Regions from separate parts of the Clostridium sp. CM027 genome, predicted to be linked through region 2. Evidence: riboswitches for the same ligand, from Rfam matches in the RefSeq annotation. Region 2 holds a riboswitch; the other holds the start of a gene.

Region 1 (15,539 bases), 840 kb from region 2:
CCTACGCTCATACAAATAGCTACCCAAACAGTCAAGTATTTTTGAAAAAATCCAATCTCTGGTGTTTTAACTTCACTCATAATTAATCACTCCTCCTAAGATCATCACCTGTGGTACTGAAATGTCGTTAACTTTGTGTTTTACAATCACATAAATTTTGTAGTTTACATTTATCCCGTTTTTCACAATCGCTATTATAACAAGATATCTGTTTGAGTTCCTTTATTAAATAAGCAAATAAGTCTGGGTTTTTCTCTATAAATTTATTATCTATTTTGTAGTATGTCCATTGTGCCTTTTTGTAACTTTCTAATATCCCACACTTTTTAAGTGATGTTAAATGCCGTGAAACATTTGACTGCGTCATATTTAGACACTCTTCGATTTCGCATACACACATTTCACCTTGAATAATAAGTGCCATTATACGAAGTCTGTTTTCTTCCGCTAATGCTTTAAATATATCAACCACTCTTTTCCCTCCTACTTTTTCTTGTATCTTTATATGTTCCTATAATCATATAGTATGTCTCTAAAACCCCATTTGTTACAATGGGATCTAACCGAATATTATTTTGTTACTAATTCGTACATGAACATCTACTCATATACTATACCAAATAGAATTTATTGTCAATAGCTTCTATGTGATTATTTAATACATATTAAATAATTTACTTTCCTAACATTCCCACAGTTGTCAATTATTTAACAATATAGTATAATCTAATATTGTCAGCATCGCTAAGCAAACCCAAAGCAAAAGGAAGGGGTTTTTAAATGAAAGTTTGTAAAATATGTATATTTATCTTAGCTTTATTTTTTATTATAATAGAATGTTCTATTAAGCCAAAAGAAGCACTAAAAATGACGGCACAGGTAGCTGTGCATACAACGGATCCCATTAATTGTAAGGTAAAAAAATTAGACTCATCAAATGCTATTTACGATAAGCCATTATCTAACCATATTCCTATTACAACTAAAAAAAACAAATATGAACTACTATTTGATTTACCAGATACAGGTGTTATGCAAGGGCTTACATTCCATAATGGATATTTTTATTGTAGTTTTGATTTAAAAAATGGAAGTGGGAAAATAGTTAAATATAATCTAACAGGAAATAAAATCTCTGAAACAGACCCTATGGCTATGGGTCATTCTGCCGAAATTGCATATAGAGCTAGTACAGGAAAAATTTATGTTGCAAATGGAGGCGGCATTAATCCAACTCATGTTTATGTAGTTGATTATGATTCAAGTACAATACAAGCTGATTTAAATTATTCAAGTTTAGGAACATCGGCATTACTTGCAATAGATAATGTCCATGATTATTTAATATTGCATACCGTTTTAAATGGTGGTGATAATGGAACCCCTATGTTTACTATTATAAATTTAGCTGATATGAGTACAGTGACTACCTTTCGTATTCCTAATCAAGGCGTTCCACAAGGTTTAGATGTTGATGGGATGTATATTTATTTATATACAGATAATAAAGTTACAGTATTTAACTATGAGGGTAAAATAATTACCTCTTATCCTATAAATAAAGCAGGAGAAAGTGAAGGCTTAACAATGGCAACAGATCACGGAACTTCATATCTATCTATGGGATATAATCACCCAAATAGAATTTATATTCTAAGAAGCAACGAAAATAAAAAACTTCATAATTCGCAAATACTTAATAAATCAACGCGAAAAATCTAAAGGAACATATCTTTAATTTATATCAATTTCCCTATTAAAATAGGGGTACTTAGACAACTAAGGGGGTATTACTATGTCAAATGGAAATGATACTTTAGATACAGAAATAATTGTAAACGAAATATTAGAGCAAGGAGAGATTTTTAACGATATTGAAGAAGATCTATTGCATGACTTAATAGGAAATAAGATATCCAAAGATACTACGATTACTCATAAACAAACTCTTACTTTTGGAAACAAGATGGCTGATAAAATAGCCGCATCAGTAGGCAGCTGGGGTTTTATAATTGCAGCATTAGCAATTATAGGAATATGGATAGTATTAAATATCATCTTAAAGAATTCATTTGATCCCTTTCCATTTATACTTCTTAATCTAGTACTATCGTGTACTGCCGCTATACAAGCACCTGTAATAATGATGAGTCAGAATAGACAGGAAGATAAAGATAGAATAAAATCAAAAAATGATTATAAAATAAATCTGAAATCAGAGTTGATCGTTCAAGATTTGCATAAGAAAATAGATTTATTAATTGAAGATCAAAAAATGTTAGTTAAGAATCAATCTATAATGCTTGAATATATTGAAAGTTTACAAAAAACAAAATAACTGAGTAAAAACCCAAAATTTCTTGAAAGCGATACTCGCATTGTTGATACAAGTTTAGTTCAGTGTTTACTTTAAATCTATTGAATTCATATTTTGAGTTATATTTTAATTTTTAAAATCTTCATCAGATCTATTTTTTATAATTTTTTCAAGTTTGTCTGCACGTTCATTGTAATTACTACCAATTGTGTTTTTAACATAATAAGCAAACCGTTTTTTCATGCCTTTCTCATAGCCAATTCCATCCTCTGGATATTTATGATTGGTAATTTCAATTCCATTCTTACCATTCTTGATATATAGAACTACGGGAATTGCTATTCCACTTTCTAGGATTAGCTTATCTCCCTCTTTAAAATAACCTTCCTTTAATAACCAAATATATATTTTATCTTTATCTTTCCCCAGAACCGTAAATGCACTGTACATTTTCCCTTCTCTTGCTACATTAATATATGTCGTTAAATAATTTACACTGAATATTTATACATTACAACTACCAAGTCAAAGCGTGATATAGAACAACCCCCAAATTAATTAAATCAAAATGGGGGTTGTTTTTATTTTTTATATTAAGAATCCACGAAGGTTGCTACGGCATTTTTAATACTGCATCATTTGAAATGCTATTAATATTTTTCAGAGAATATTTCAAAATATGCTTGAGGATGTACACAAGCTGGGCATATTTTCGGAGCACTTTTTCCCTCAAAAATATAACCACAGTTTCTACATTTCCAAATAACTGATTCTTCTTTATTAAATACTGTATTATTTTCTATATTACTTAATAGTTCTCTATATCTTTCTTCATGATGCTTTTCAACATCAGAAATTTTTCTAAAAACAAACGCGATATCATCAAAGCCTTCCTCCTGCGCAACTTTCGCAAATGCTGGGTAAAGATCTGACCACTCTTCATTTTCTCCATTTGCTGCTGACAATAAATTTGCTTTAGTATCTCCAAGACCTACAGGATATGTGGCATTAATTTCTACCACTTCTCCATTTAAACTTTCATTTAAAAACTTAAAAAATCTTTTAGCGTGTTCTTTTTCATTATCTGCTGTTTCTATGAATATATTAGCTATTTGTACATACCCCTCTTTTTTCGCTATAGATGAATAATAAGTATATCTATTCCTAGCTTGTGATTCACCTGCGAATGATTTCATAAGATTTTCAGCTGTTTTTGTACCCTTTAATGTTTTCATAAAATGCCTCCTTGTTTTTCTACTTAAAGAAAATAATTACCTCTATTAGAGTATACCCTAAATAGTATACTTTGCTTCTTTTAATCCATACTATTTTAAGAAAGTTTACTAAATTACCTATTAATTAAGTTTATTCTAAGTATGTACCTTATTTCCAAACATCAGTATCAACACCAATAGATTTTGATTTGAATTTAGTTCCATCGGTTTTTTTATAATTTTTCAATATTTTTAATGCATAGTTAGACCCAATTAATATAATTGGAACATTTACATAAACTAAAACAATATTTACAAAATCACCTATGTACCATAAATTTGTAAGTTCTAAACCAGCAAGAACTGTTAATGCGCCAAATGGAACAAAGAATAATGCACCAACCAAACGTATTCCCATAATAAATTTCTTATTTCTAGATATTAAATTTGCGGAGACTTCTGCAAACAATATTAAACCGAGCAATGTTGTAAATGCAAACATTCCATAGCATAGCGAAACAATAATTGTAACTGTTCCATCTAATGCAGTACCAGGAACTAAGTATTTGATTGAGGATAGGTAAACTGTAAGTTTCGACGCTTCTATACTTTCCCATGAAACTCCAGCAGTGCCTGTCCAAACATGTGCCATAACAATAACAAATCCAGTCATACTACATATTACCATTGTGTCAAGAAAAACTCCTAGACATTGTACAAAACCTTGTTCTGCAGGATGTTTATTCTCCGCTGTAGCAGCCGCCATTGTAATTGTTCCTTGCCCAGCTTCATTGGACATTAACCCACGCTTAATTCCTTGAGCTAAAGCTACACCAAATGCCCCACCAAATAATGCATTGGGCTTAAATGCTCCACCAATCACTTCTTTAAAGAAATACGGAACTTTATCTAAATTAACTAATATTATTAAAATAACTATAAGTGTATAAATAACTGCCATAATAGGTACTAGTATATCTGTAACTGCAGTAACTCTTTTTATTCCTCCAATTACAGTCAAAAGAACAGTAATTATTAAGACTATTGCTATACCATAATAAACTGTAGATTGACGTCCAAAGGTTTTTCCAGCTATAGTATCAGCTATTGAACCGAAACTTGTAAATAAATGAAAAGCTTGAGATGGGATAACAAACAGTGCATATATTATAAAAAGTGAAGACAGTACAATACCTACCCACCGTTTATTGCCCAAAATCTTTTGACCATAAAATGGAAGTCCACCTACGAACTCCTTGCCATTTTTCTCTTTAAAAAGCTGTGCAAGTACAGATTCTACAAAAGCCGTGGACATACCAAAGAAAGCTGAAACCCACATCCAAAATAGTGCCCCTGGTCCGCCAACAGATATTGCACCTGTAACCCCCATAATATTACCTGGACCTACACGCATAGCAGAACTTAGTAAAAATGATGCTAATGAACTAACCCCAGTATCTGTTTCCTTTTTTGTAGCAAGAATCTTAATTCCTTTTTTAAATGCCATAACTTGAATAAATCCAGTTTTAAATGTAAGATAAATTCCTGTTCCTAAAAGTAAAATAACTGCAAAGGCAAAATTACCTAAAACCGGGATGTTTTGATACCACTTAAAATTAGTTGGAAATTCCCATAGAAAATCCGCAATAGGAACTATAAAATCAAAAAAATTATTTATTGCTTGAAATAATACACTCATTTTTAAACCTCCATATTATAATGTTATCCTTATTTGCATTTTAGAATTAATTACTCCAAAAATTATTTGCATACGGTAATTATACACTAATAAGGTATAAAATGAATTTTTTAAAAAATAAAAGTATAAAAATGTCGTTAAACTTTATGCTTTACTATAAAAAAATCATCTTACTTTCGACTATTACGCCCAAAGCAAAATGATTAATGGTTTTATATTTTTTTTAGAAAGCAGGAATTATATCTCCTTTATATTTATCTTCAATAATTTTTTTAACTTCTGGAGAATTTAATGCCTTTGAAAGTGCTTCTATATGAGGTTTAGTTTTATCTTCTTTTCTAACTGCAAGCACATTTGCATAAGGCGAATCTTTTGATTCAATTGCTAGTGCGTCTTTTGTCGGATTTAAATTGGCTTCTATTGCAAAATTTGAGTTTATAACTGCTGCATCCACATCTTTTAAAATCCTTGGAAGCTGAGGAGCGTCTAATTCAGTTATTTTAAAATTCTTTTTATTTTCAGTAATATCAAGTTTAGAAATAAGATCTCCACTTTTTAGTTTTAATAGCCCTTCCTTCTCAAGCACTCTAAGTGCTCTTGCTCCATTTGTAGGATCACTTGGAATGGCTATTTTAGCTCCATCTTTTAAATCACTTAGCTTTTTATATTTATTAGAGTACACACCCATAGGTTCAAGATGAACCTTTACAGTATAGTCTAGGTCCACTCCCTTTTCTTTACTAAAGGATTGCAAATAAGGAATATGTTGAAAGAAATTAGCATCTAATTGTCCCTCGGCTAGTGCAGTGTTTGGTGTTACATAGTCAGTAAATTCTACTATTTCGAGAGTATATCCCTCTTTTGCGAGAATCGGCTTTATAGCCTCTAATATTTCTTTATGAGGCACTGGTGACGCACCTACTTTAATGATTTTTTTCTCAGTTACATCCGCCTCTTTTTTTGCTCCACATCCACTCAGTGTAAAAATCACAACTATTGTTAATAATATGCTTAATATTTTTTTCATTTTTAATTTCCTCCTCTTATTTTTCTTTTAATATTTTTATAATTCAAAACTTATTTAATCATTTTTCTGTACAATATATTTCCTAAGGCTTGAATTACTTGCACAACTGCAATTAATATAATTACAGTGTATATCATGATATCTGACTTAAATCTATAGTAACCATATTTTACGGCTACATCTCCAAGTCCCCCTCCACCAATTGTCCCAGCCATAGCTGAGTAACCTATAATGTTTATTATTGTTAACGTAACTCCAAGAACTATAGACGGCATTGCCTCTTTTAACATAACCTTAAATATAATTTGATAGGTTTTTGCACCAAATGACTTAGCTGCTTCAACAATTCCATAATCCACTTCTAAAAGTGCAGATTCTATTATTCTTGCAGCAAAAGGTGCTGCACCAAGCGTTAGAGGAACTATAGCTGCATTAGTACCTATTGTTGTTCCAACTATAAGCTTAGTTAAAGGGAATATAGATATCATTAGTATAATAAACGGAAAAGACCTAAGTACATTTATTACTAAATTTAAGATTTTATAGATTAAAGTGTTTGGCCTTAGGCCAATAGGTCCAGTTATAATTAATCCTACTGCTGAAATAAACCCTAAAATAACTGTAAAAATCGTGGATAATGTTACCATATATATAGTTTCTTTTAGTGCAGGTAATAAAATATCTTTAAATAGCATTTATACTCTCTCCCTTGTGCTTCTCAAGCTGCACAGAATAATTAATGAGCTCCCACTCTATAGATTTTTCATCTAAATAATTTAATATCTTCTTCTTATTCTCTTTACTTGCATTTATTATGAGACTTCCCATTACGTTATCCCTAAATTTTTCAAGCCTGCCCCATACTATTGAAAAATCAATATTTAACTCCCTGGCAATTGATGTTATAAGGCAACTCTGGGTAATTTCCTTTGTAAAAAATATTTTAATGTTATATCCAGTGCTAGGCAGTAATTCTTCCTCTCCCATAAGTGTTTGCATTTCCTTTGTTGGCCTAATAAATAGTTCATCGGTAATGCCATGGCTTTTAATTTCCCCTCCTTCTAAAAGAATAAATTTATTACAAATTTCTTTGACCACTTCCATCTGATGGGTAACTACAATAATTGTTATATTAAATTTGTTATTGATAGCTCTTAAAAGCTCTAATATAGATTTTGTAGTTTTAGGATCTAGTGCAGAGGTAGCTTCATCACAAAGTAATATTTTCGGATTAAGTGAAAGCGCTCTTGCAATTCCAACTCTTTGCTTCTGCCCTCCGCTAAGTTGTTTTACATTGGTGTTTGCTTTATCCTTAAGTCCTACTAACTCTATTAAGCTATCTACTCTTTTTTTAATAAAATTTTTATCGTTTCCCCATATTTCTAGTGGAAATGCTATGTTTTCAAAAACATTTTTACTGTTAATAAGATTAAAACTTTGAAATATTATGCCTACATTTTTCCTAAACTCGCGAAGTTCTTTCAAACTTAGCTGTTTCACCCCTTTTTCCATTATATTAATGGTACCTGTATCATAGGTTTCAAGCCCATTAAAGCATCTAAGTAAAGTGGATTTACCAGCTCCACTGTGACCAATAACACCATAAATATCACCCTCCTCCACTGTAAATGAAACATCATTTAACACTTTAACCCCTGAAAAACTTTTACTTACACCTCGAACTTTAATCATGATATCCCTTCTCCTTTTCATTTCTTATAATTCATCTTTACCTTTTGATCCTTTCTTTAAACATCACTCTAAAAAAATAGAGCCCAAGAATAAACTTGGGCACTACTTCCAAACTTATTCTTATCTTGCAGCAATGCTGCAGGAATTAACACCATGTATCATAATATGATACTGGTTGTCGGGGTTCATAGGGCCAGTCCCTCCACCTCTCTTGATAAGACACTATTAAATTTTATTTACATCTATTCAAAAAAACAAAAACCTCTTTCATCATTATATAATGATGAAAGAGGTATAAAATTACAAAGACACCTCTCTCATCTTCCGCTAATTTACAATGAAATTAACGCAGGATTTAGCACCTATTCAGACAATACGTCTGATGGTTGCCGAGATGTCATCGGGCCAGTCCCTCTATCTCTCTTGATGAGAATTAACTTATTTATTAAATTAGATTTATAATATCACTATATGAATGCTATGTAAAGAAGTTTTTATATACACCTTCTCCAAACATCATACAACTGTCTAATGATGTTTCATCATAATATATATTTTGTTCATACTTTATATATAACATAAATATTCATGTTACATTATTTATGTTATAATATATTGTAATAATTATATTGTTCTAGGAGGATACATTGTATGGCTAATGTTTGAAATGCCAATAAGAAATAATTAACATCAATAGAAATCACATCATATAACTTGGTGTTATTGACAAAATTGTAAAATAATTGTATTATACACACATAAACTAAGCACTTTTTTAATAGTATAAGAGAGACCCATAAGGTCTCTTTTATGTGACCTAGTATTAGAATTCAGTAATAACAATTGAATATAGGACTAAAAACAGGAAATACTTATGGCGACCAAGTAAGCCCCCCCTTTACAGTATGTATGAAGCGTGGTCATTTAGGGCTAACCCTGGACATTTTTTGTATAATAAAAAAAGGAGGAGATATTAATGGATGATAATAAAAATGTAGAACCCATAAAAACAGCACCGGTTAAAAAGAAACTTTGGAAAAAAATCGTTAAAGGTTTATTGATATTTTCTGCAATAATTTTCGTATCGGCTACGATAACTTTAGGATATGGTTATATTAAATATGGGCCTAAAATAGAGGCAACTATAAAAGATGCTAACAATATAGCACAAACCATAAACGAAACCTCCTTTAATACCCGAAAACCAACACAATTTTTTGATACTAATGGTAAACTATTAAAAGAATTTAAGACCAATACATATTATTACACAAAAGAAGCAGACTTAAATCCCTATGTAGGTAAAGCTGTCACTTCAATAGAAGACCAAAGATTTTATAAACATGGTGGTATAGATTATAAAGGTATAAGGAGAGCTGTCTGGGTATATATAAAATCCAAGGGAGCTATCGTACAAGGTGGTTCAACAATAACGCAACAACTTGCAAGAAATGTATTCCTTACATTTGACGTAACCTTGTCGAGAAAATTGGAAGAGTCTGTTATAGCAAATAAATTAGAAGAAAGATATTCAAAAGATCAAATATTAGAGTTTTATGTAAATAATATAAACTTCGGCAATGGATGCTATAGTATTGAAAGTGCTTCACAATTTTACTTTCAAAAGAATAATAAGGATTTAGATTTATCTCAAATAGCTATGCTTGTTTCAATACCTAATAATCCATCTGTTTATAACCCCGTGACTCAGCTGGACAATGTTATAAAGAGGAGAGACTTAGTCTTAGATAAAATGCTAAGCTTAGAACAAATTTCACAAAATGATTTTGATACAGCAAAAGCAGAAGTTATTAAATTAAATATTAAACCTCGTACAGCACCTGAACCTATGAGCTATGATATTCAATATGCTGTTCACAATGCAACCTTAAAGTTAATGGAGCAAAATGGTTTCGTTTCTAAATATTCTTTTAGTAATGATAATGATAGAAACACTTATTTCACTAAGTATAATGATGAATATGAGTCTAAAGAAAAACAACTTCTTAGTGGAGGATATAGAATAGATACATCTATTGATACTGCAAAACAAGAAAAATTACAAAGTGTAGTAGATAGTCATTTGGCTCAATATACAAGCACCAATAACAAAACAGATTTATATGAAAAGCAAGGTGCAAGCGTTACTATAGATAATAATACTGGAGAAGTAGTAGCTATAGTTGGAGGTAGAAGCCAAGATGGTAACACCTTTAACAGAGCCTTCTTAGGTGTAAGGCAGCCAGGTTCCGCTATAAAGCCATTAATCGCATATACCCCTGCATTTGAAAAAGGCTACATTCCCGCTAGTGAATATGAAGACAAAGCCTTTGATAATGGTCCCGCTAATGTTGATTTTAAATACAGAGGTTCTGTATCTTTAAGATATGCAGTTGAGATATCTATAAACACTATCCCGGTTAGATTAGTGGGAGAAATGGGCGTAAAGAATTCGTTGAAATATTTACAAAACATGGAGTTTAAATATACAACTCCTCAAGATATTTACCCTATAATTGCTATAGGTGGTTTTACAAAGGGTGTTACGCCAGTTGAAATGGCTTCAGGTTATTCAACCCTTGCAAGAAACGGCGAATTTATAAGTCCGACTAATGTACGTAAAATAACAAATACAATAGTTAATGAAGTATTATTTGAAAATAAACATAAGCAAACTACAGTGTATGATAGTGGTGCCTCTTATCTTATGACAGATACTTTAAAGGGTGTACTAACAAAAACAGAAAGTCATGCAAATTTAGCCCTTAGTAACTATCCCTTTACTGCAGGTAAAACAGGAACTACAGATCAATCAAAAGATGCTTGGTTTGTAGGATATACACCTTATTATACAACCTCTGTATGGGTAGGAGATGATATTCCAGCGCCACAAAACATGTATGGAGCTCAAGAACCAGGTCAGATATGGAAAGAATATATGGAGTACCTACACCAAGGTCTAGAACAAAAAGACTTTACTCGTCCTAATACAGTAGTTGATAGAAATGGGGTATTAATGAATACTCTATATATCAAATTAAATGAAAATGGTAAAATAAAAGCAGAAAAGAAAGTCATAGAAAAACCAAGTGATGATGATGTAAAAAAAGCAAATGATGATGCTGCAAAAAAAGCAAGCGATGATGCTGCAAAAAAGACAAGCGATGATGCTGCAAAAAAAGCAAGCGATGATGCTGCAAACAAAGCAGCTGCGGATAAAGCAGCAGCAGACAAAGTAGCTGCTGACGCAGCAGCTGCAAATGAAGCCGCAGCAAAAGCAGCTGCAGACAAAGCAGCTGCAGACAAAGCAGCTGCAGACAAAGCGGCTGCAGACGCAGCCGCAAATGAACAACCACCAGCCCCAACCCCAGCTCCAGACCCAGCTCCAGCCCCAACCCCAGCCCCAGACCCAACCCCACCCCCTGCACAATAAACCAGCGCGAACGTTAAATCATCACCTACGCTGCTGCACTATTAATGACTTTCCTTCTGAAGTGTCATTAATCAGTAATTATATTTTATTTTAAAAGAGGGGAAGTATTTAAAAATACTTCCCCTCTTTTTTTACCACTATATTTAAGCATACCGTTGATATCCTATATACAAATCCTTTCTTAAACAATCGTATTGGAAGATTATGAGTTTGCCTTCTTTTCTCAAAATTTTATTAGTTTCCGCCACCTACTTTGTTCTATAAGCCAACCAGCTAGAAAATCTTCCTATATTTTTAAAAGAAACTATATTGCACAAGATCTCAGTTAGTTTTCCAAATTTTCTATAACAAAAATTAAATGTTAAAAATGGAATCCATTGTTTTTTGGATTTCGGCAGTCTTTTCATTATGTTTTTAAACGTGTACACCTCTTTATATATCCATAGATAGCCATTATATAATTCTTCTGCTGTCATACTCCTGGGTTTATATACAACTTGGGCAGTATTATAATTAGACAAATTAAAATCTACTATTCTATTTTCCTCGAATAATGATAAGTATAACTTTGTGCCAGGATAGGGGGTAAGAATATGGGATGTTACCGTTTCTATTTTATTTTTAACTACCCATTCTAATGTACTCTTAAATATTGAGGCATCATCTTCATCTAATCCGAAAACAAAACTAGCATTTATCATTATTCCTCTTTTATGAATTTCATCCACAAGCTTCTCATATCTATTCACACTATTTTGTACTTTATGAACACTTTTTAATGACTTACTGTTTATACTTTCAAAACCTATAAAAAGGCTTTGACAGCCTGCCGCCTTCATTTCATCTAATAGTTCAGGCATGTCAACTATATTAGAAGTAACTGCTGCATTCCACTTTAATTTAAGAGGTTTCATTTCCTTTAATAATTCTTTTGTCCATTTTGGATTTCCAACAAAATTATCATCAATAAACATTATATGTCTTGTTTTTAATTTATTTATATCTTTAATTACATCATCTATAGGTCTATTAATATAGGTTTTAAGGACATTTTTGCAACTATTATAGCAGAAATCACATTGAAATGGGCATCCCCTGCTTGTGCTAATTATATTAGTATATAAATATTTTTTATTATCAATAATATCATAATTAGGTGATACTATTTCTTCTCCCGAAATATTTTCCATATCATAATATATCTTTTTAAGCGAATTGTTTTCTTTATCCTTAAGTATCTTTACCCAAACTCTCTCAGCCATTCCCACACTTATTGCGTCAAAACTATCAACAGTTCCCTCTGGATCTGATGTTATGTGTATCCCCCCCGCAATTACTGTTACACCACGCTTTTGGAACTCCTTTGATATTTCTACTGCTCTATTCATAACATCTACAGTAACAGTTATAACCACCAAATCTACCAGCTCATTGAAATCTATCTTTTCAACATTTTCATTCTCAATATTAACTTCATGCTCTTTTGGCGTAAGATTTGCTATTGTTAATAAAGCTAACGAAGGAGACATTCTTGTTTTTAATTTTGTATCCATAGGTCTTTGTACCATTGCAGGTTGAATTAATTTGATTTTCATATAATCCTCCTCAAATAAAGCGATATCGCATAATATTCTACGCTAGTGAGACGACCCTAATAAATTATACCATTACATACCATAATTAACTTACTATTTTTTCTATTTTCCCCGCCCGTATAACTTTCTCCTGCGTGACTCCACATAAGAGATTGAAACGTGGGATTTCTGCTCTTCTTATTTGGAGTCACTTCTCGAGTATGTATTAATCTTGTTTTCAAAGTTAGAATAGGGATAAGTCTTTAGAAAATCTTTAGAATTACCCCAACATTATCTTTAAAAGTTAAGAGTGTCATAAAGATATGAAATTGAGAGAGGTGGTAAGAAAAATTTATAATGAGATGACCTACAAATATAATAAGCTTTTTGAAGCTACATGTAAAATAGCGGAAGGCAATTTAGATGTAACTATTGAAGAAAATTTAGGTGTATTCAATGATTTTAAGAAAGAAATCGAAAGTATACAAAAGGGCTTTAAAAAGGCAGTTATCGAAGAGGTAAAGAGTCAAAAAATGAAGACAGAGCTTATTTCCAATGTATCTCATGATTTAAAAACTCCTTTAACATCTATTATTACTTATACAGATTTATTAAAGGATGAAAATCTTTCAGCAGAAAAGCATAAGGAGTATTTAGATACATTAGATAGGAACTCACAAAGATTACAGGAATTAATTGAGGATTTATTTGAAGTGAGCAAGGCTACAAGTGGAAATATAAATTTAAATTTAGTTGATGTGGATGTTGTGGCCTTAATGAAACAAACCTTATTAGAACTAGATGATAAAATATCAGCAGCATCACTAGTAGTAAAAACAAAGTATCCAGAAGGAAAAGTAATATTGCATTTGGATAGCCAGCGTATGTTTAGAGTGTTTGAAAACCTTATAATCAATATAACAAAGTATTCTATGAAAGGTTCTAGAGTTTACATTGATATTGTTTCTAGAGAAGATAAAATTGAAATAACATTGAAAAATATGACAGCTATTGAAATTGAATTTAATGTTAATGACATAGTGGAAAGATTCGTAAGAGGAGACAAAGCACGTAACACAGAAGGTTCGGGACTTGGACTAGCCATAGCCAAAAGCTTTGTAGAACTCCAAGGTGGACAATTAAATATAACTGTGGATGGGGATTTATTTAAGGTTACAGTTACATTTAATTAGATCATCTCCTGCGGAGCTGAACATCTTTAAAGAAGATGAATTGACGACTTCGGAAGGAGATTTATACTCCAACTGAAGTTTTCTATTTGTTAGGGCAAGTAACTCCTACTTATAGTAGGTACTCCCACTTATAGAAGTGGGAGGCTTTCCTTCTGAAATGTCGTTAAATGAAGAACAAGTGTAATAAAATATATACTTTTTTTGCTCATAAAAATAAAGCATGAATAAAAATATATTTATCATATATTTTTTCATGCTTTATTTTTAAAAATTTATACGTTAAATCATCTCCTGCGGAGCTGCAATGTCGCTAAACAGCAATCAGTTTAAGACTTTCTTAAAACATACACATGTTTGTGTATCATCTATTTTTTCTTATTCCACCGTTACTGATTTTGCAAGATTTCTTGGCTTATCAACATCGCAACCCTTTTGAATTGCCATGTAGTAAGATAATAATTGTAGTGGAATTACTGAAATTACTGGTGCTAATATATCCATTACTTTTGGTATATAAGTTACGGAGTATACTGATTTTTCAATTTCAGTGTGTCCTTCTGGCGCAAAAGCAAATACTTTTGCTCCTCTAGTAGCTACTTCTTTTATATTACTTACCATCTTATCAAATAATTCTTCTTGAGTAGCTAGTGCTATAACTATAGTTCCTTCTTCCATAAGCGCTATAGGACCATGCTTTAACTCTCCTGCCGCATAGGCATCTGAATGGATATATGATATCTCTTTAAGCTTTAATGAACCTTCCATTGCAACTGCATAGTCAAGTCCACGGCCTATAAAGAACATATCTCTATGCATATAAGTTTTCGCTGTGAATTTTTGAACAGTTTCCTTATTTTTAAGCACCTGCTCTGCCTTTTCTGGAAGCTCTAGCATAGCTGCTTTAATTTCTTCTAATTCATCTACGCTTAATGTTTCGTTATTCTGAGCAAAGAATAATGCTATTATATACATCGCTATAAGCTGAGTTACATAAGCTTTAGTAGATGCAACTGCTATTTCTGGTCCAGCCCAAGTGTATAGTACGTCGTCTGCTTCTCTTGAAGCTGCGCTACCGACTACATTAGTTACTGCTATAACTCTAGCACCTTTTGACTTTGCAAGCCTTAAAGCGGACATAGTGTCTGCAGTTTCTCCTGATTGACTAATAACTATCATCAATGTATTTTCGTCCATTATTGGGTCTCTATATTTAAACTCAGAAGCTATATCTAATTCTACTGGTATTCTTGCAAGTTTTTCTATAACATATTTACCTACAACTCCTGCATGGTATGCAGTTCCACATGCTACTATATATATTTTATTTAAATTTTGAATTTGCTCTTTAGTTATAGTTATTTTATCTAGAGATATTGGCTCTCCTAGAACT
Region 2 (15,539 bases):
TTACTAGAGATTTTGCATCTGCAACATTTGCAAGCAGCGAAAATAATTCTACATTATTAATAAATTTTTTTCCAGCTTCAAGGCCACCTTTTATTCCAAAAGTGAATATTGATCCTGCTCCTTTTGGTAGGTATTTTTTAGCTAAATCTTTGTATCTGCTCCCCTCAAGTTCAGGATAATTTACCCATGAAACATTTGGATGCTTACTCAAAAATTCAACAACTTTCCTAGCGTTTGTTACATGTCTCTCAACTCTTAACGATAATGATTCCAAACCTTGAAGAAATAAAAATGCACTTTGAGGGCTAAGCGTCGCACCGGTGTTTCTTAAAAGTTGAACTCTAGCTTTTAAAGCAAATGCTGGAGCACCTAAATTAGCATATACTATTCCATTATAGCTTTTATCCGGAGTTGTAAAATCAGGGAATTTACCGCTAGCGGCCCAATCAAATTTACCAGCATCAACTATAATTCCACCAATAGTAGTTCCATGTCCTCCAATGAACTTTGTTGCTGAATGAATAATTACATCTGCACCATACTCAATTGGACGGCAAAGGAAGGGAGTTGCAAAGGTATTGTCAATAATAAGGGGTATTTTATTTTCATGAGCAATATCCGCTACTGCCTCTATATCTAGAACATTTATTTTTGGGTTTCCCATTGTTTCAGCATAAAGTGCTTTTGTTTTATTCGAGATAGCTTTTCTAAAATTTTCAGGATCATCTGGATCAACAAATGTTACGTTAATTCCAAGTTTTCTAAGAGTAACATTAAATAGTTCATAAGTACCACCATATAGAGTGCTTGCAGCTACTATTTCATCGCCTGAATTTGCTACATTAAGTATTGCATAGAATGTTGCAGCTATTCCTGAAGCTGTAGCAAGTCCTGCTACTCCGCCTTCGAGAGCGGCTACTCTTTTTTCAAAAACGTCTGTAGTTGGGTTCATTATTCTTGAATATATATTTCCTTCTTCTTTTAATTGAAATAAATTTGCTGCATGATCTGCATTTTTAAAAACAAAAGATGATGTTTGATAAATTGGGACTGCTCTCGAGCCTGTAGTAGGGTCTGGAACCTGCCCTGCATGTACCTGTAATGTTTCAAAACTTAATTTTCGCTCACTCATATTAATTTCTCCTTTTATAATTATTTTTCAAAAAAAAGCTGCTCTCCTATAAGGAAAGCAGCATGATTAATTTTATTAAACAATAAAATTGTATCATAAAATTTGCTATCGTCCTTATCTTTCAGATTTTACAATCTGATGGAATTGACACCATTGCACTTCTTTTAAAAATGCTGGTTGTCGGGCATCATCGGGCCAGTCCCTCTGCCGCTCTGGATAAGTTATATTTAGTTGTTAGTATTTAGTACATTATTTATTTAGATTTTTGGGGAAGAAAAAAAGCTACTTTCCTATAAGGAAAGTAGCAATAGTTAACTTTAATAAACAATAAAATTGTATCATAAAATTTGCTAACATCCTTATCTTTCAGATTTTACAATCTGCAGGAATTGACACCACTACATTCGAATAAGAATGCTGGTTGTCGGGCTTCATCGGACCAGTTCCTCTGCCACTCTGGATAAGTTGTATTCAGTTATTAGTATTTAGTATATTACTCATAAAAACAATTGTCAATACTTTTTTAAAAGATAAAATTATTTTAATTATGCCCTTTTATAATACTATATGCTGCACTGAACATACCAAATAAAATGCCAACGATAGGGAATATAATCCAATTAATGTGCCATAGATTAAAAACTAATCCACTGACAAGGAAGATACAGATTGCTAATGGCCATACGATAGCAGCAACTGCACCAATAAGTTTATTATCTTCAGTTTTTTCTTTTGAAAAGTCACCAATCTGTAAAAGAATACTAAAACTCTGCTTAATATTTCCAAAATATATAAAGAGGAAAACGGCAATAGCAATCATCACAAGTAAAACAACTACTCCGTAGCTAGATGCATTGTCGCCAAAAGCAGATGATACAAAAAGTGCAACTGGTGATATGACACATATGCACACACCTGTTATTACAGATATCATATGGGTTGATGCAAAAGCATTATTTTTTTGATTTACAATTACTTTTACATGAGGAGGCAAATCAAAACCGCTTTGTAGATACTTGTATTTTTCTAGCTTTATACCGGAATAAATGAATAAAGCTATAGCAGGTACAAGTAGAATAAATAGTGGAATAATACCAAACATATCGCTGAAATTTTTTGAAATACCTTTACCGAGAATGCCATTATCTACGAGAGTGGTAATTAATATTAATATAGCCGTTGCTACAATACATAAAGAAACACCAATACCCAACAATAAGCCAGATCTCTTTTTTTCAGCCATAAAATTATCTGCATCTTCCTGTGTAATGGTTTTAAGTTTAACATCATCTTTCATATGTTCGATGCCGAGTTCATCAATTAATTCGTCAATATTGCCAAATTCTGAAATTACAATACCAATGGCCTCATTTTCTGATTTTCCATCATTCTTATTCTCGTTATATTTTTCTTCCATATTCCATAATAAATCGTTTTTTAATTTGACCGTCTGATTTGTTCTTGGTAGGACTTTAAACATATTATCTAAATAATTTTTTATAGTTTCCATTTTAATCCCTCTCCTTAATAAATTTATTAATAACTTCTTTTGTTAAGCTCCATTCTTCACATTTTTCTTTATAGTAGGTTAAACCTACGGGGGTGATTTTATAATATGTGCGTCTTTTACCAAAGGTTTCGTCTTTATAGAAAGATTCGATATATCCATTCTTCTCAAGACGGTTGAATGCTGAATAGAGTGTGGTCTCTTTCATAACATACTTCTCCTCTGATAATTTTCTGATGTTTTTTGATATTTCATACCCGTAGGATTCGCCATCTTGAAGCATAAAAAGAATAATCGTATCATTATATCCTCGAATTACATCGCTGCTTATCAAATTATATCCTCCTTTAATTTTACTGCATCTGTAGTACCTTGTCTGTCGTAGTAATTTAAGAATAACACAATTACTACGACAGGTAAAGCATTTTTTAAAACTTGCATAGATGTCATATTACAGTAAGTTTTGAAGATGGTACCTTATAGATTATTATGATAAACTATATACAGTAATAATTAGATTGGAAGGAATGGTGAGTTATGGACATAATATTTTTATTAAAAGCAATTATAATAGCAATAGTAGAAGGGGTAACTGAATTTATCCCAGTATCGTCTACAGGACATATGATATTGATTGGATGGGCAATTGGGTTTGAGGGAGAGTTTGTAAAGATGTTTCAAGTTGTAATCCAACTTGGAGCAATAATGGCAGTGGTTGTTTTGTATTGGGAGAAGATTAGCGAAAGTATAATAGAATTTTTTAAGTTTATATTTACTAAAGGAAAAGAGGGAAAGAAAGGATTCAGATTTGGGATAAATGTTATTACGGCATCTATTCCAATGGGAATTGCAGGAGTAGTATTATACGATAAAATAAAACTATTGTTTACACCAGAGGCTGTTATAGTAGGATTCATAGTTGGTGGATTATTGTTACTAATAATCGAGAAGAGAGTTAGAAACAGGGATCATAAAGTAGAAAATATAGATAGCATAACGCCTATACAATCATTTAAGATCGGTTTATTACAACTGCTTGCAATGTGGCCAGGAATGTCAAGAAGTGCTTCTACAATTATGGGCGGATGGATTGCAGGATTATCAACACCAATAGCAGCAGAATTTTCATTTTTCATAGCGATTCCAGCTATGATAGGGGCAACAGGAAAAGATTTATTTGAATTTGATTATTCTGTAATGACGAAAACATTATGGATTTCATTAATAGTAGGATTTGTTGTAGCCTTCATAGTATCTTTGATAGTTATGAAAAAATTTGTGGATTATTTGAAAAAGAAGCCAATGAAACTCTTTGCAATATATAGAATAGTAGTAGGTATTTTACTTGGAATATTAGTATTAACTAAGGTTATTGTTTTAATATAATCATAGAGAGTAAATAGCAAGTGGCATTCTTTCTTTATGAAACGGCAAAGGGAAAAAAATACATATGTATTAAGTGATATGAAGACGGTAGTAAATGTTTAGAATATAAATAAACAGTATTAAAATAGTGAGACCCTACTAGAATCAATGATTCTAGTAGGGTCTCTAATTATAAAGCGATAGTTATTTTGTGAGCTTAATTATTATATCCTTATGTTGAGAGTACTTGTTTAAAAGAACATCTCTTTTTAATATTTCAAAATCTTTAAAGTCAAAGCCGGGGGATACCATACAGCCAACAAGAGAGTAACCTGAACTATTCATAGCAGAACCAAAGATATAATTCTTAGGTACTAGGAATTGTGGGGTTTCTCCATTTTTTATATTAAGACCTAGTTGCTTAGTAGTAAGTTCTCCCTCTGGACTTATCATATATATTGTAAGAGGGGAACCTGCATGATAGTACCACATTTCATCTGATTTCAATCTATGGAAACTTGAAATTTCTCCATCTCTTAATAAAAAATAAATACTAGTCCAAAGTATTCTTTCACCTTCAAAGCTAGTTTTTAAATCATTGGAGCTAATATTTTCACAAGAGTCAAAGCTGCTTTTGTAGAAACCACCTTCAGGATGAGGTTCCATATTTAATGTGTCAATAAAGTATTGTGATGAGTGCATAATTTATCTCCTTTGTAAAAAAATGATTACACTTAATTATAATCAAATAGATCAGTAGTGACAAGGGTAGTTTCATTTAGATTATAACTATAGCAGCGTCAATACAAAAACTGTATTAGAAAATTCCAATACAGTTTTTGTATTTGTTTACTCAATTAATCCCAAAAACCATCATGAACATTTACGACATCTTGCTCAATTTCTTCAAAAGGGCCTTCAACATTAATATTCTTTTGTCCTTTTGCAAAGACATATCTGCAAGATAAATCAAAGGTTGGATTTATATCATTATTACCAGTAAGCTCTAGTAATCTTTTCTCGCTTATATCATATACTACTTCCCCCACATTACCCCAATATATTGCACCAGAACACATTACACATGGCTCGGCAGTTGTATATAAAGTACAATTCTATAAAAAGTCTTTTGTTTATTTGCAAAATATTTTTAGCTAGTTAAATAAAATCCTTTTTCTATCTTATTTTTAAAATATAAAACATTTGTAAGGTTTATTTAAGGTTAATGTTATCAAGAGATAAGATTAACCTTATATAATGTACCTATAGCAAGATTCACTTCATAATTATAATCTTACCGAAAAAAATAATTACTGAAGAGGAATACAAGGAGGCACAATATGATATATTGGGAACTTAAAAAAATATTAAAATTAAAAACTGGAATAATTGTAGCGGCGATATTTATTTTACTTTGCGGAGTAATGGCTTTTATAAAACCAGAGATGGAAACACAGAAATCACATAGAAATCAGCAATATGATTTAATTAAAGATACAAGGAAGGCAGAGGTAATTGCACAAGAAAAATTGGATGCAAAAGTAGGAACAATAAAGGAAGCCGCAAATAACCAGCAGAAGGATGAATTTAGTAAAGGTATTAAAGAAATATCCACCAAAAAGCTAAAAAGTATGGAAGGCGCCATGTATAAAGAAGTTAGTTTTTGGAAGGTATTCGATTATAGAGCGACCAATACGTTTATGGCATTCTGTATGGTGGTAATTCTAATTATAGTTTGCTGTAATACATATACGGATGAAATTGTTTCTACAGTAGAAAATTTGATTCTTACATCAAAAAATAAAAATAGAGCTTTATATTCAAAATTAGGACTTGGAATATTAATACCAACAGTTTTATATGGAGGGTATCTAGCAATTCAATTCATAGTGACAGCAATTCAATATGGCATGCCTACCAATGGGAAACTACAAGCAATAAGAATAATAGATAATCCTATTCTAGCACGGGATGCATATACCATAATTCAATTTATAATATATAAGATAATCATAATGATATTAATACTAGTTACTTTAGGTGTAATTGCATGTTTATGTTCATTTATAACAAAAAGTTCAATAGCATCAACAAGTGCGTTTTTAATTATTGTTATTACTCCAAAACTGTTAACTATAGTAAGAGTAATTCCAAGTAATGTTCAAATGGTATTAAGCAAGGTTAATTTTATAGATTTAATAGTCTATTTTCAAATGTTTGCTGGATCATATTGGGGAAATATAAAATTCTTTGGTATGAATTTTGATTTGATAAATCTTTGTATTGGAATACTTGAAGTGACTATACTGGCAGCAATTACATTAAGCATAATATCATTTAAAAAAGTATTAGTAAGATAATTAAAATTAGAGGAGGAATAATTATGAACAAGCTTGAAATAAAAAAATTAACAAAAACCTTTGGAAAAAAGAATGCAAATAATAATATAACACTTACTTTAGAAAATGGTGTATATGGACTACTCGGACCAAATGGAGCGGGTAAAACTACACTAATGAAACAAATAGTAACATTAACAAAACCTACTAGTGGAGAAATTATTTATAATGGGAAAAGTATTTACGATAAAGAGGATGAGTATAGAAATATTATTGGATATCTGCCACAAGAATTTGGTGCATATAAAAATTTTACAGCAAAGCAATTTTTGAAATACGTGGCTGCATTAAAAGGAATAGACAAAAATAGTGCATCTGAAAAAATTGATGAACTACTAAACCTTGTTGGCTTATATGAGGTTAGAAACAAGGCAGTTGGTAAATTTTCAGGTGGGATGAAACGAAGAGTTGGAATTGCACAAGTATTATTAAATGATCCTAAAGTAGTTGTATTAGATGAACCAACAGCAGGCCTGGATCCACAAGAAAGAGCAAGATTTAGAAATCTTATAGCTGAAATATCAAAGGACAAAATAATAATACTTTCAACTCATATTATTTCAGATATAGAAGCAGTAGCAAGAGAAACCATAATGATTAAAAACGGTAGCGTTATAATAAAAGGAAATCATAAAGATATATTATCGGGCATGACTGGAAAAGTATACAAGATTACAACGAATAAAGAAAATGAAATTATGGATATACAAAGAGATTATAAAGTGGTCAACATGCAAAGGGGGGCAGATTCTACGCAGCTAAGAGTAGTAAGCGATAAAATGCCTTTATATGTATCAGCGCAAAGCATAGAGCCAAGTTTCGAGGATGTGTATATGTTTTACTTTGATTTAGAAAATACTAGGGAGGTGTAACTTATGGGAATTCTTATCAAATCAGAAATAAGAAAAATGTTATTAAAACCTAGCATTATAATAACTTGGATTGTTTTGCTTTTATTTAGTAAAATTTTAATTAGGCCAGGTGAAAGCGTAGAGGTTTGGGCAGATGTATTTAGTAAAATTTCTGGGATTGTGCCATTAATAGGACTAATAACCTTTATGATAATTTCAGCTGTATATACCCTTGAATATAGTTCTAATATGAATGAACTTATAAATACAACCCAAAATGGAAAGAAAAAGGTTGTAATGGCAAAATCCATTGGGGCCGGAATAGCAACATCAATAGGTAATCTATCAATAGTACTTACAGTATGTATAGATGGATTAATAAAATCTAATTTTAAAGGGCTAGATTTACCATTAAAAAAACTTTGGTATTTTGGAAATAGTGGCTCAAACATAACTGTATTGCAAATGATGATTATACTTATAATAACAGTTATAATAGGTTCGTTCTTTTTCTCACAATTAGGATTATATTTATCAGCAATAAGTAAATCAGCTTCTATACCTTTTGTTTTTGGGGGATTGCTTATGGGGGTGCCATATATACTAAGTGGTTTATTATCGCAAGGGGTGTACGCAAAATATTTTGGGGTAACTCCACTTTGGGGAATGATGTCTATGGAATTAATAAGATATCAAGTTCCAATCTCATTAATTATGATTCAAATAGTAATAGTTATTGCAGGCTTTATACTTTTACCAAAGCTTACTTACAAATCATTTATAAAGGAATAAAAAATATGACAAGATAGTTTCTATGTTATTATATAAGTAACACAAAATTTCAGAAGACTAAACAATTATTAATTATTTAGTCTTCTGAAATATTTAATATGGAACATTTAGGTGGTAATTTAAGAGGTGGTAATTATGAACAATTCAATTAATAAAAGTAAAATATTAATAGTTGATGATGAAGAGGATATATTAAGACTTTTATCTACTGTGCTTAGAAAAGAAGGTTTTGAAAATATATACACTGCAGCAGCGGCAAAAGAAGCATTAGATGCAGTAATACGAATAAACCCAGATATTATTCTTTTGGATATAATGATGCCTGATAAAGATGGTTATGAAGTATGCAAAGAAATAAGAGGCACTTCTAGAACACCAATTTTGTTTATGTCGGCTAAAACAGAAGAGCTAGATAGGATTTTAGGATTTGCTTTAGGGGCTGATGACTATATTACAAAGCCATTTAGTCCAAAAGAGGTCGCATATAGGGTGAAGGCTCATCTAAGAAGAAATAATTACATTGGTGAAGAGCCTGCGCAGAAGTGCAAAATCATAGTTTTTGGACCCTTTGAATTAAATGAGGAAAAGATAGAGCTTAAAAAAAATGGGGAATTAATAGAGTTAAAACCAAAAGAATTTAAGATGGTAGCATACTTTGCAAAAAATCCGAACCAAATTCTTAGCAAGGAAAAAATTTGTAGTGGGGTTTGGGGAGAAGATTATATAGGGTTTGACAATACAATTATGGTTCACATAAGGAGACTCAGAGAAAAAATAGAGGATAATCCTTCAATGCCAAAATATATAGTTAATATTAAGGGTCTTGGGTACAAATTTGTTGTAAAGGATGAATAGATATGAAATGGAAATTAATGGCAAGATTCATGGGAACTGTGGTTTCTGTAGTTATTATTGTAATGATTATAAATATTATTGCAATCTTTTCTTTTATAATTTATAACAATGAGACAAAAAGCACTTTAATAAAGGGGAAATTAGAAAGTTTAGGGGTAGAGGATTACACTAGAAATTTTAGTGAATATATTGTAGGGAATAAAGAAACTGTATATATAGATAATGATGGAAAATCTAGCTTGGATAATAACAATATATGGATACAGATATTAGATGAGCAAAGTAGTGAAATATATAGTTATAAAAAGCCAAATAGTATAAAAAAAAGTTATACTCCTTTTGAATTGATTAATCAATACAAATATGCAGATGAAAAAACATTAGCAACTATTTTCATGGGTGAAAAACAAATAGAAGGAGGTAAATACAGTTATATAATAGGATTTCCGCGGGATAAGATTCAAAGACAAGTAATCACTATTAAGAATAATAATTTTGTAGCAATTATAGGTAAATATATTTACAGCATTTTAATATTAGATGCATTAATTGCATTATTTTTTGCATATTTATTCTCAAGAAAACTAACTAGACCTGTTAGTAACATAATAAATGGAGTTCTAATATTAGCGGATGGAAAATATGATTTAAAATTGCCTCAAAAGGGAATATACACTGGGGTCTATAGGAACTTAAACAATCTGTCATCAACTCTTAGAAGTAATGAAATAGAAAGAAAAAAACTTGATCAAATGAGAGAAGAATGGATTTCAAATATGTCACATGATATTAAGACGCCGCTAGTATCTATAAAAGGATATGCCGAAATTTTAAGTAGTGATGATTATGATTTATCAAAAGAAGAGATAAATCAGTATTCAAAAATAATAGAAAGTAAGTCTAATTATATAAAAGAGCTTGTAGATGATTTAAATTTAACAACAAGATTGAAAAATAAAGTATTGAAGTTAAACAAGAAAAAAGTAAATATGGTTAGCTTGGCACGAAATGCTGTAATTGATTTACTAAACGATCCTAAGAATGCTAATGTAGATATTGATTTTATTTGTGATAATGAAGTTATAGAAGCTTTTGTGGATGATATTCTGATAATGAGGACTATAAAAAACTTGGTATATAATGCAATAGTTCATAATAAAGAGGGCGTAAAAATAAAAGTATTGGTTGAGAAGAATGATAACATAAAAATTGTTATAAGTGATAACGGAAAAGGAATAAGGCCGGAAGAACTAAACCTTATATTTGAAAGATATTACAGAGGTGCAAATACCGGAAAAGGACATGAAGGTTCGGGACTTGGAATGGCTATTGCGAGGGACATAGTAAAAGCACATGATGGAGAAATTAGGGTGCTAAGTGAGCTCGGACGTGGTACAGAAATAGAAATCAATTTATAAATAAGTATTCGATTTAAAGATTTTTATGAATATAATAAGAATGGAGATGGATAATGAATTTTATAGGTAATATTATTTGGTTATTATTTGGTGGAATCATTTCAGCTATTGCATGGTTTTTATCAGGTCTAATTTTATGCGTTACAATTATTGGAATACCGTTTGGTATTCAATGTTTTAAGATTTCAATATTTGTATTGTGGCCTTTTGAAAAAGAAATAGAGCTTGGTAATTTTGGTGTTGGAGGATTGATTTTTAATGTTATCTGGATTATTTTTTTAGGATGGGAACTTGCCATAGCGCATCTCGTTACGGGTGTAATATTTTGTATAACAATTGTAGGAATACCATTCGGACTTCAGCATTTTAAATTTGCTCAACTTGGGCTCATACCTTTTGGAGCGAAAATACATTAGATATAAATTAGCTCAATATTATTTATAGAAAATAGGTAGGCACATAGTATTCTATGATGCTCTATCTATTTTTTAGTTGTATTTTATTTCACATCTACAGTGGCCTCAGGATACTTTGAGGAAGAACCCCTAAAGGTTACTACTCGTCAAATATTTTCAGCTTATTAGGAAAGAAAATCATCATTGTAGTTCCAGAAGGTTCAGAAAACTGAACGGTTATATCTAATCCTAATTTTTTGCATAATATTTTACATAGATAAAGTCCCATTCCCGTGGATTTCATATATGATCTACCATGATGTCCTGTAAATCCCCTATCAAAAACGCGAGGTATATCCTCAGGGGGAATGCCTATGCCGTTATCATGAACATTCAGAATGGTGCCTGATACTACTTGCCTCGTATAAAATGAAATTATTAGTTTATCACTTCGATACTTGATTGCATTATCAATGAGTTGTTTCAAAATAAATATAATCCATTTAGGGTCAGTTGTTACATCTAATTCCAAATCTTTCATTTGTATTTTGCCACTCATTCGTATGATACTCATTGAGCAGCTTTTTATTGTGCTATTGACTATGGATGAGAGACGAGTCGTCTCTATCTGATAATCTTCATAAAGCGTATTACTTCTGGCATAGTAAAGTGTTTGCTCAACATAACCTTCAATTCGATCAATTTCAGATTGTATTTGATGCGATATAGGTGATTTGTTATTTGCTATAATCAAATTGATTGCCGTAATAGGTGTTTTGATTTCATGCACCCATAATTCAATATAATCGTGATAGTTTCGCTGTGATATTTTAAAGCTTGCGATATTATCATTCATGACCTTTGTTGAGTCTTTCAAAATCTGATAAAAAACCTGACCACTAAAAAAATGCGGTGCTTCAACAATATCAGTGATATATGTCTTTTCATCAAGATTTTGAAAAATTAAAAGCAGTTCGCTGTAAAAATGCTTCATTCTGTAATAGTCAAAGCATAATCCAGAAATATAACAGAAAAGCAATATACCACAAATGAAAATAATAACAGAACTTTTAACATTAAACAGATATAGTATACCAGTGCTAATAACATAGGATAAAAGAACAAGAATAATTTGAATTGATTTTTCTTTAAGATAATTTATGACACTCATATCTGATACCCTTGACCGCGTTTTGTAATTAAATAATCGGTTAAGCCAAAAGACTTAAGTTTCCGTCTAAGCCTTGCAATGTTGACATTCAAGGTATTTTCATCAACATAATCCCCATTTTGCCATAGCTCATTCATAAGATCATCCCTTGAAATTATATTGCCCTTATTCAGTATGAGCAATCGAATTATACCTAACTCATTTTTTGATAAGTCTACTTCCCCGCCATCATAGATCATTTTGCTTTTTAAAACATCTACGGTTAGGTCTTTATGGCTAAGTAAGATACTCTCAGGATTATCGGTGGTTCTTTTTAACACAGACTGAATATGAGCTAGTAATATTTGAAGATTATAAGGTTTAGTGATGAAATCATCAGCTCCAATGTTTAAGCTTAGCAATTCGTCTATTGGTGTGTTTCTGCTGGTGACAACGATGATAGGAACAGGAGATTGTTTGCGTATTTCACGGCATACGTGGAACCCGTCCTGATAAGGTAAATTTAAATCCAAAAGTATTAAATTAGATTTTGAATGTAATACAATTTCAATAATATTTTCAAAATCATTGCTATCAAAACACTCATAACCATATTTAGAGAGGAAACTCTTTAGCTCCCTAGAAATTGTTGGATCATCCTCTATGATAAATATCTTCATTTTACAGTCTCCTCTTCGATATAAATATAATAAACGATACCATGATGTTATATTGAAGTACCTTGCACATACGACAATTATAATGAATTATATGGTATATTGTACATAATATTCGTTATAATGGCAAGGAATAGAATAGCCCAATCATCACTTACGGTGCTGGTTACAGCAACGCAGTTGATGATTGACAGCAATGCAATTGATGATTAACAGCAATGCAATTGATGATTAACCTTACAAAATGGTAATGCTACGGTAAGGTTAATCGATAGTTTGAAAAATAGAAAGATGATAAAGTAGTGTAAGAGAGAGAAAAGGAGCGATAACGATGAATATTAATACGATTTTAAAAGTTAAAGATATTGAAAAAGTATATGGAAATAAAGGGAAAGTTACACATGCCTTAAATGGCATTTCTTTTGAAGTTAATAAGGGTGAATTTTTGGGAATAATGGGTTCTAGTGGAAGCGGAAAAAGCACATTACTTAACTGTATTTCTACCATTGATACTATTACATCAGGACATGTATATGTAGACGAAGAAGATATCACTCTTTTAGGTGGAAGTAAGCTTTCCAAATTTCGTCGTGAAAAATTGGGATTTATATTTCAAGATTATAATTTATTGGACACATTGACAGCATACGAAAACATCTCATTAGCATTGTCTATTAATCATTGTCCTGTGAATAAAATTAAACAAGAAATAGATAATGTAGCTTTGGCTTTAAATATAGAGAAAGTACTTAATAAGTATCCTTATGAAATGTCTGGAGGACAGCAACAAAGAGTGGCAGCAGCTCGTGCTATGGTGGCTCATCCATCTTTACTTTTAGCAGATGAACCAACAGGAGCGCTTGACAGTAAATCTGCAAAAATGCTATTAAAAAGTTTGGAAGATTTAAATCGTAATCAAGAGGCCACAATCCTTATGGTAACTCATGATGCGTATAATGCAAGCTTTTGTAAAAGAATCATTTTTATTAAGGATGGAAAAATATTCAATGAGTTATATAAAGGCAGTCATGATCGAAAAACCTTCTTTAATAGCATCATGGAAGTTGTTTCTGTTTTAGGAGGTGAGAGTGATAATGTTTTTTAAACTTGTTTTTAAAAATGTACGTAGGAGTATTAAAGACTATGTGGTCTACTTTTTAACATTGGCACTGGCGGTTAGTTTGTTTTATGCGTTTAATTCAATAGCATCTCAGCCAGGATTAAGCAAATTATCTTCTGCAATGAAAATGATGACCGATACTATGAATCAATATATAGGAATTCTATCAAAATTTATTGCTGTGATTCTTGCTTTTGTTGTAGTATACGCAAATCAGTTTATTATGAAAAGAAGAAAAAAAGAAATGGGAATGTATATGACTCTCGGTATGGACAAGTGGAGCATTTCATCTATTTTTGTGGGGGAAATTGTTTTGGTTGGTATTTTTTCCTTAATAGTTGGATTAGGTATAGGTTTGCTTTTATCACAAGGGCTTTCACTAATAGCATTAAATTTATTTGCAACAGATGTATCTTCATTCCAGTTGGTTTTGTCTGTTAATGCTATAAAAGAAACAATTATTAATTTTGCTATCATTTTTGGGGTTGTTATGATAGTTAACACGCGTTCGATTTTTAAATTAAAGTTAATTGATTTATTAACGGCAGACAGAAAGAATCAAGAATTAAGAGTTCATAATAAATGGATTTCATTTTTATTATTTGCTACATCAGTATTTTGTATGATTTTAGGTATATACATACTATTTAGTACTGGACTTAGCAAAACAACTCTACCCAAAGTTATGGTGCTTATTGGGGTTGGTATTCTATTGTTTTATTATACTGCTTCTAGTGTAATGATCTTATTTGTTCAAAAAAATAAACGTATGTACTTTCATGGATTAAATACATTCTTATTCAGACAAATTGGTAGCAAGCTTCAGACAAATTATCTTGTCATCACAGTTATTAGTGGATTGCTTTTGTGCTCGCTTGTAGTCCTTAGCTCAGGGTTTAGTATTAGTGGTCAAATTAACAATCTGATGAAAAAATCTATTCCTTATGATGTTACCGTTCTGTTACCTATAAGCAAGGATAAAGTAACTCCACTAGAAAAATCCCAAAAAGATGGAGTCATTTTGCAAGAAAATTTGAAGGATTATTGTGAGAGTATTCTATATGTTACGGATTATACCTATGGAGATATATTTGAGGGGCAAGTCGTAAAATTATCCATTACGGATAAGGACATGCCAGAATCTAAAATTAACTTCATGTCAGAGACAGAGTTTAATAAACAGATGACTCTTCAAAATGAGAAACGGATTAGCTTATCTAAAAATCAATATCTTATAAATGCAACCTATAAGAACACAATACCTTATGTAGATCATTTTTTAAAGAATCATGGGAAGATTAAGGTTGCCGGTCAAGAATTAACACCACAAAGGGCAGAACCCCTTAACAAGACAATTATAGCATTTGCTCCTATAGGCGCAAATGATCCGGGAACAATTATTGTACCTGATGAAATTGTTTCAAAGTTAATACCAGAGACATATTTTTTAAACGGTCTTTATAAGGCGGACGCGAACAAAGAATTATTGAACGCACAGATGATTAAAGCATGGTCTGATTCAATAGTAGGTGGAAGCATTACCTATACCACAAAAGATGTTCTGCAGGACTTCTATTTTGGAACATTTGGGGTTGTCGCATTCATATGTAGTTATTTTGGTCTTGTGCTTATTATAATTTGTTTGGCAGTACTCGCACTGCAACAATTAACCGAAACGCAAGATAATAAAGAACGATATCACACATTAGCAAATATGGGGGCAGATGGAAAAATGATTCGTAGCACATTATTTCTACAGATTGGATTTTACTTTATTGTGCCACTCATTATGTCAATGGTATTATCTATGTTTATTACTAGATCCGTACTAAATGAAGTGGAGTCATTCTTTCAGATGTCTATTGGGCTAAATATGGG

Evidence for each region. Region 2 has a riboswitch for S-adenosylmethionine ahead of KTC92_RS10385 (O-acetylhomoserine aminocarboxypropyltransferase/cysteine synthase family protein). Riboswitches for the same ligand answer to the same signal wherever they lie in the genome.
Region 1: it holds a riboswitch for S-adenosylmethionine, as region 2 does, so the genes downstream of both, KTC92_RS14405 (methionine ABC transporter ATP-binding protein) here and KTC92_RS10385 (O-acetylhomoserine aminocarboxypropyltransferase/cysteine synthase family protein) in region 2, are expected to answer to the same signal.

The regions. Positions count from the first base shown of each region.
Region 1 covers NZ_CP077725.1:3,011,772-3,027,310, reverse strand. Annotated here, with positions in the region: gene arsB (ACR3 family arsenite efflux transporter) at 1-80, opposite strand, end outside; gene KTC92_RS14445 (metalloregulator ArsR/SmtB family transcription factor) at 128-472, opposite strand; gene KTC92_RS14440 (YncE family protein) at 781-1,722, shown strand; gene KTC92_RS14435 (DUF1003 domain-containing protein) at 1,796-2,338, shown strand; gene KTC92_RS14430 (hypothetical protein) at 2,444-2,767, opposite strand; gene rbr (rubrerythrin) at 2,968-3,552, opposite strand; gene KTC92_RS14420 (sodium:alanine symporter family protein) at 3,701-5,230, opposite strand; gene KTC92_RS14415 (MetQ/NlpA family ABC transporter substrate-binding protein) at 5,454-6,257, opposite strand; gene KTC92_RS14410 (methionine ABC transporter permease) at 6,308-6,952, opposite strand; gene KTC92_RS14405 (methionine ABC transporter ATP-binding protein) at 6,942-7,949, opposite strand; SAM riboswitch class I at 8,067-8,170, opposite strand; SAM riboswitch class I at 8,264-8,382, opposite strand; gene KTC92_RS14400 (transglycosylase domain-containing protein) at 8,926-11,382, shown strand; gene KTC92_RS14395 (radical SAM protein) at 11,631-12,977, opposite strand; partial or broken gene KTC92_RS14390 (sensor histidine kinase) at 13,328-14,149, shown strand; gene glmS (glutamine--fructose-6-phosphate transaminase (isomerizing)) at 14,525-15,539, opposite strand, start outside.
Region 2 covers NZ_CP077725.1:2,167,207-2,182,745, reverse strand. Annotated here, with positions in the region: gene KTC92_RS10385 (O-acetylhomoserine aminocarboxypropyltransferase/cysteine synthase family protein) at 1-1,132, opposite strand, end outside; SAM riboswitch class I at 1,244-1,355, opposite strand; SAM riboswitch class I at 1,489-1,599, opposite strand; gene KTC92_RS10380 (permease prefix domain 1-containing protein) at 1,674-2,642, opposite strand; gene KTC92_RS10375 (PadR family transcriptional regulator) at 2,644-2,973, opposite strand; gene KTC92_RS10370 (undecaprenyl-diphosphate phosphatase) at 3,177-4,025, shown strand; gene KTC92_RS10365 (cupin domain-containing protein) at 4,209-4,706, opposite strand; partial or broken gene KTC92_RS10360 (nucleoside deaminase) at 4,862-5,107, opposite strand; gene KTC92_RS10355 (hypothetical protein) at 5,345-6,364, shown strand; gene KTC92_RS10350 (ABC transporter ATP-binding protein) at 6,388-7,275, shown strand; gene KTC92_RS10345 (hypothetical protein) at 7,279-8,046, shown strand; gene KTC92_RS10340 (response regulator transcription factor) at 8,182-8,901, shown strand; gene KTC92_RS10335 (sensor histidine kinase KdpD) at 8,904-10,319, shown strand; gene KTC92_RS10330 (YccF domain-containing protein) at 10,373-10,735, shown strand; gene KTC92_RS10325 (HAMP domain-containing sensor histidine kinase) at 10,875-11,885, opposite strand; gene KTC92_RS10320 (response regulator transcription factor) at 11,882-12,544, opposite strand; gene KTC92_RS10315 (ABC transporter ATP-binding protein) at 12,873-13,646, shown strand; gene KTC92_RS10310 (FtsX-like permease family protein) at 13,636-15,539, shown strand, end outside.